One region of the Lactiplantibacillus sp. 30.2.29 genome, then DNA from elsewhere that is predicted to be linked to it. Evidence: predicted binding sites of a transcription regulator. Region 1 holds the regulator's gene; the other holds the start of a gene.

Evidence for each region. Region 1 encodes Rex, which represses fermentation and respiration genes when NADH is low (regulators of the CRP and FNR family bind a similar motif). Its sites were predicted from a motif close to TTGTGAANTANTTCACAA; they were not measured.
Region 2: pplA (extracellular electron transfer flavoprotein PplA) is a predicted target of Rex. The motif match lies at 1,577-1,594, and genes of this name have one in related genera.

Annotation. Positions count from the first base shown of each region.
Region 1 covers NZ_JAGYGU010000015.1:31,537-34,968, forward strand. Annotated here, with positions in the region: gene KGF65_RS09735 (ABC-F family ATP-binding cassette domain-containing protein) at 1-1,344, opposite strand, end outside; gene KGF65_RS09740 (redox-sensing transcriptional repressor Rex) at 1,513-2,190, shown strand; gene KGF65_RS09745 (CPBP family intramembrane glutamic endopeptidase) at 2,302-2,946, opposite strand.
Region 2 covers NZ_JAGYGU010000007.1:10,933-14,364, reverse strand. Annotated here, with positions in the region: gene KGF65_RS05170 (FAD-dependent oxidoreductase) at 1-1,332, opposite strand, end outside; gene pplA (extracellular electron transfer flavoprotein PplA) at 1,617-2,540, shown strand; gene KGF65_RS05160 (FAD:protein FMN transferase) at 2,769-3,432, shown strand, end outside.

The sequences.
Region 1 (3,432 bases):
TAGGGCGTGAACCGGTTTGTCGACATCGGCACCCGTGAAGAGGAAACTTCCCAAAATCGTCCGAATATCCTTCTCGGGCGTGGTGGGATGTTCGTCCCAGAGTTCACTTAAGACGGTCTTTTTGTCATTTAAGTTGCGTTGCTCTTGGTCATAGTAGCCCGTGACAACGCCGGTACCGAAGACGGCCTGGCCTTTGATGAACGGAATCTGGCCGAGGATACTCTTGAGAAAAGTCGACTTACCGATTCCGTTTGGACCCACGATGGCAATGGCTTCGTGCTTCTTAACGTTTAAGTTATCCGGTTCCGACAGAATATGCCCGTCGTAACCAACTGCGGCATCCTTGACGGTCAAAACGATGTTGCCGCTTTGCTTCGCAGCGTGAAAACCGAAGTGGGCCGTTTTTTCATCACTATCAGGACGGTCGATCCGGTCCATCTTGGCCAACTGTTTCCGCCGCGCTTGAGCTCGTTTGGTCGTCGAGGCCCGCACGATATTCCGGTTGACAAAGTCTTCAAGCTTGCTAATCTCGGCTTGTTGCTTTTCGTAATGCTTCCACTGAGCTTGAATCCGAGCGGCCTTTTCTTGCACAAACTGGTCGTAGTTCCCAGTATAGTGTACCATTTCGTGATGTGACAGGTCGTACACTTCATTGACGACGCGGTCTAGGAAGTAACGGTCATGGCTGACGATCAGTAGGGCACCGGAATAGGATTGTAAGTAACTTTCCAGCCACGTCAACGTTTCGACGTCCAAGTGGTTGGTCGGTTCGTCCAGGATCAGCAAATCGCGCTTTTCTAGCAGTAGCTTTGCTAAGGCCAGTTGAGTTTTTTGTCCACCGGAAAGTTCGGTGACCGACTTGTCATAAACATCGGCATCGAACTGAAAACCGTGTAGGACACCACGGATTTCGGCCTGGTAGCCATAGCCATTTTTCTGTTGAAATTCTGTCTGAACTTGGTCGTAAGTTTTTAAGGTTTGTTGGTAGGCCTGGTCATCGTTCATGATGGCGGGATCGCTGAGCTGATTTTCAAGCGCATGCATCCGCTTCTCAATGGCGTGTAGTTCAGCAAACACGCTGCTCATTTCTTCCCAGATCGTATTTTGACTATCCAATCCTTGGTCTTGAGCTAAGTAACCGATCGTTAGACCCTTGCGCATCGATATTTGGCCTTCGTCAGGCACGGTCTCGCCGGCAATCATTTTAAGTAAGGTTGATTTACCAGCACCGTTGCGGCCGACTAAGGCAACGCGGGCGTGTTCTTGGATGTCCATTTGTACGTTATCGAACAAGACATCGGCGCCAAAACGCCGCATAACTTGCTGTACTTGTAGTAAAATCACGCTTTATTAAGCTCCTTTCACATTTGATTCGTGAGATAATTGTAGCATATTGTTACGGTTCGACCCAATTATTCGGAATAATAAGTAATTATTATTTCACAAAGTCGCAGGTTATGCTAGAATAGTGTCAGCAAATTCACAAACTTTTGATTGGGAGGAAACGTCCGAATGGCAGAGACAAAGATTCCACGGGCAACGGCAAAACGATTACCAATTTATTATCGCTATTTGAATATTTTACTAGACGCAGATAAGAAACGGGTATCGTCAACTGAATTGTCCGAGGCGGTTAAAGTAGATTCAGCAACGATTCGGCGTGATTTTTCGTATTTTGGGGCCCTCGGTAAACGCGGGTATGGATACGATGTTGAAACGCTGCTGGCATTTTTCAAAAAAATTCTAAATCAGGACACGCTAACCAACGTCGCGCTGATTGGGGTCGGTAATTTAGGCCACGCCCTGTTGAATTTTAATTTCCATAAAAATAGTAATGTCCGGATCTCAGCGGCTTTTGATGTTAATGAAGCCATTGCAAATACGGTCCAGAGTGGGGTTCCCGTCTATCCAATGACGGAACTCAAAAAGCAATTGATCGAACAACAGATTGAAATTGCCATCTTAACGGTGCCAACAACGGTTGTTCAAAAGATTACCGATGAGTTAGTTGATGCGAATGTTAAAGGCATCATGAACTTTACCCCATTACGGATCTCAGTTCCAGAAACAGTGCGGGTTCAAAACGTTGATTTAACCAATGAATTACAGACCTTAATTTACTTTATTGAACATTATGGTCAACAATTGGGTGACAACGGTCAAGATGAACCAGACGAAGATGAAGATTAGTCTGCGCATGCATCTCAAGATTATGATACCAAAAAGCTTCTCTGAAATAAATTTTCGGAGAAGCTTTTTTGAACGTCTAAATTAATGCCACGAACGAATAAGCGACGCAATCTAATGAAGTGCAGTCAAGAGCGTCGGCACAACGACCGCAGCGTTCATCAAAATATGAGACGTCATCGAAGTCTGAATTCGGCCGGTATGTTGATAAAGCCAGCAGAACAGCAATCCAACGAAGGCGTAGAGAATTAGATGACCGTCCGCGTGGGCGAGGCTGAAGAGAAAGCTCGAAATCAAGGCGGCCCCGATTTTGCCGGTCACCGCACTCAAGTTACCAAAGATGACCTTGCGGAAGACGATTTCTTCCATAATTGGGGCACCCACGATAATGGCTAAGAAAAATACCGGGTATTGTTGCCCAACGGTGAGTAGGGTCGACGTATTGTTGGAAGCCGTCGATTGCCCCAACATCGCAGTTATTTTAAGAATCAGAACTTGGCCGACAATGACTAGGACGAGCCCAATCAGGCCCCATAGAATGGCGACCAGCCAGTTACTGCGCTGCTGCTCAACGGCGTTTTTGGCTGTCATTCGGCGTGCTAGCCACAGCAATAGCAGTGCGCCGACCAAGTAGTCGACCGTTTGAATCAAGAAGACTTGGGACCCCAGTTGATGAAAGGCGGCCACTAAGACGCTTGGTAGCGCATAAACAATAAAATAAATAATCAGAATTAAGATTGATTGGCGGCGATTAACCATCAGCTCACGTCCTTTTTGAAAGTTTGTTCGATTTTTTCATTAACACACGCATTGTGTTCGTTAATTTATCATGAATCATGATTAAATCATGGTGTTTTCTGAGTTCAAGCCCGCCAGCTGAGACCCGCTGGAAACAGTGCGAATTTGCGTAAACCTACTGTTGTGGTGACGTCCTAAGCCGGCTTCCAGGCATTCTGGGCAATGGCCGGAACGTGGTGGACACAGATTTAAGCCGAAGCCCACGTCTTAAATACTGGTCTTTCATGTCTCCTGCAATATGGATGAAACGTGTTCGGGTCAGACTGGGACTTCCGGTTAGCTACGCCAGAACGCCAAGCGGAAATGCACCGCTTAACGCCCTGGCTAGGCTAATCCTCAGTCCCAACCCGTCTGAACCTCACACTCTGAGAAACACTTGGCCTTGCCCAGAATACCTTCCAGCCGGGATGGTATTCGAAAGGCGGACATGTGCGGACCCAACTTTTG
Region 2 (3,432 bases), on a different contig from region 1:
CCACAACCACATTGCGCCGTAGAAGAACCGTAATGGCACACTCCAGAGGACGTTACCGGCACGTGAGACCCAGCCGCGGAAGACGTTCCGGTTGTTGCGTGTCCGGAAGAATTCGTGCATGAAGTACTGGAATAGGTAGTAGCCAGAGAAAATCTGAACATAATACAACCAGTTGATCGCGTGCTTCAATAGAACGGCAACAAAGCCTGAAACGTTCCACTTGCCGAGGACTTGAGCCACGGCATACTTAGAACCAATCGAGTCAACGGATGCTTGATAAGCGCCTTTGAATGGCTTGATCGTTACATCGGTCTTGTCGACGTTCTTGATGATACCTTCGACCGCTTTAGCCGCAGTTTCTTCAGCCCCTTGAACGATTTGTGGGACTGGGCGTGGTTGGTCAGGTTCTTGGTAACTCGTTGAATCACCAGCTAAGAAGATGTTATCGCTGTCCTTAGCTTGCATGAATTCGTTGGCGACCAGCCGACCACCCCGTGGATTGGTTTCGATACCGAACTTCTTGACAATACTGTTGGCCCGCACACCGGCTGTCCAGATCAACGTATAAGTCTGAATCGGATCTTTGCCCTTTAAGTTGACGTGGTCTTCGAAAACTTCCGTAATCATGGAGTTGGTCATGATATCCACACCATGCTTCTTCATGTAGGTTTCAGCCTTACCAGCTTGCGTCCGATTGAGCATGTTGATGATGGTTGGGGCGGCTTCCACTAATTGTAAGGTGATCTCGCTCGGGTCGAGCTTGTTGTCCCGTGCTAAGACGTCCCGATATTCAATCAGTTCACCAATCAGTTCGGACCCTGTGAATCCGGAACCACAGACGGTGAACGTCAACATCGCTTTGCGTTTTGCAGGGTCGAGCTCTGCCGCGCCCCGCCGAATAATTGCTGATAAATGTGACCGCAAAGCCATCGCTTGTTCGAAGGACCACAATTCAAAGCCGTGTTCCTTAACCCCAGGCGTGCCGAAATCATTGGATTCACCACCAAGACTAATGAGCAGTTGGTCATATTGATAACTCCCATGCTCAGTTGTGACCGTCTGGGCATCCTTATCAATGCCGGTAACCGTATCCGTAACTAAACGGACATTTTTGCGTCGTGCGAACAACCGTTGCAAATCATATTGAATATGCTCAGGTTCCACCCGTTCCGTGGCAACTTCATGTAATTCAGTCATATACGTGAAGTATGAATGTCGGTCAATTAACGTAATCTCAACGTCCGGATTTTTCTTAAAATGCTTGGACAGTTTTTTGGTTGCGTAAACGCCAGCAAACCCCGCACCGACAACGACAATATTTTTCTTTGCCATTGCGTAACAACTCCCTTGAATAAATAGTGTAAAAAGATAATTCCACTAACAATTATAACGATAATGTAAGCGGTTGTCTATGGATTATGGGATAGAATGAATAATAAATCACATTATATGGAACCCAGAAAAAGTGGTATGATAGTTACGACCTAAAACGTTACCAAATGCGTCAATACTGGGACTAAATATCATTTATTTAATGAAATAGGATTGACTATTTGCAGGTAAAACGTTAAGATTAATGTGAATTTTTATACAAAAAAGGTTAGGAGTGGGATATCATGAAAATCAAATCAGTTATTACGGGTGCCTCGGTTGTGGCAATCTCCGCATTAGCTTTAGCAGGTTGTGGTAGCAGCTCTTCTAGTTCGAGCTCAAGTTCATCGAAGAAATCTTCTTCAAGTTCTTCAGCTAAGACAACGAAGGTTGCTAAATTAACCGCCGGCAGCAAAATGAAAGCGGGTACTTACGCGCTCGAAGAACAAAACTATTCACATGGCTACCGCACTAAGATGAGCATCACCGTCAACAATAAGGGGAAAATCACAAAGTCCAGTTATGACCAAGTGAACAAGAACGGCAAGTCCAAGGTTGACGATACTTCATATAACAAGCAAATGAAGAAGATCGCCGGTACCAACCCTAAGACTTACATGCCTAAGTTGAACAAGACGTTGACCGGCTCCGCTGCAACTGGTAACGTTGGTTCCATCGACGTTGTTACGGGTGCTACGGAATCTTCCAAGACGTTCCAAAACTACACGCAACAACTCGTTCAAGCTGCGCAAGCGGGTAACAAGTCCACCATCAAGATCGACAATGGCGCCAAGATGAAGGATGGCACTTACAAGCTGAACGAAAAGAACTACTCACATGGTTATAAAGTTACCTTTGCCATCACGGTCAAGGACAACAAGATTACTAAGTCTGAATATAACCAAGTTAATAAGAACGGCAAGTCCAAAGTTGACGATGCTGCTTACAACAAGCAGATGAAGAAGGTTGCTAAGACCAATCCTAAGACTTATCAACCAGCTTTGAACAAGTCCTTGGTCAAGAGCAGTGATCCAACTAAGGTTGACGTTGTGACGGGTGCGACTGAATCATCCAACACCTTCATTCTTTATGCGGAACAATTACAAAATGCCGCACAAAAGGGTGACACTAACACGATCACGGTTGACAACATGATTTTCTCTGAATAAGCAAGTTAACGATTAAATTTTTGAGGCCTGAGGCGCATGCTGAGGGCCTTTTGTTTTACTCAACCGAAATCAGACGACATATCTGGTGAAGGCTGAACTCGATTTGACCTTAAAAAGGGTCGCGGCGACTCAATCCGCATCACCGGATGGCGTCAATTTTGGTATAAATGTTAGGACAATTTTTGGTATAATGACGATTGAAATTATAAACTAGGGGAAGTATTGGGCATGAAGCTAAAAAAATGGATTCAAATTGGGTTAATTGCGGTACTGATTTTACCGCTGTCTGCTTGTGGAATCACTTCCAGTAAACAAAAAAACGCTAGCAGTCGGCCGAAGCCAACCAAGGTGATCAAGACACCGATCGAGGATACCCAGTTCATGATGGGGACCGTGGTGACGCTCCGGATTTATAATAAAGGGAAAGACAAGGTTTTGGACGGTGCTTTTAAGTTGCTGAAATCTGAAGCTAAAAAGATTACGGTCAATCAAAAAGGGTCCGAAATCGACAAAATCAACGCGGCTGCTGGTAAGCACCCGGTCACCGTTAGCAAGGACATCTATCCGATGATCAAAGCAGCCTATTACTACAGTGAAAATTCGGATGAATCCTTTGATTTAGCCATTGGACCAATCACGTCGCTCTGGCACATCGGTTTTTCGGATGCGAAGGTGCCGACGAAACAAGAAATTGCGACCAACGTCAAACTGGTCGACTATCGCCAAGTTAAATTGAACGATAAAAAACGGACGGTTTACCTGAAGAAAAAGGGGATGCAGCTTGACTTGGGCGGCATTGCGAAAGGCTACATGACTGATCAAGTGAAGACTTACTTGCTGGACCACGGCGTTTCTACGGCTATTATTGACCTTGGGGGTAATATTTATGTCT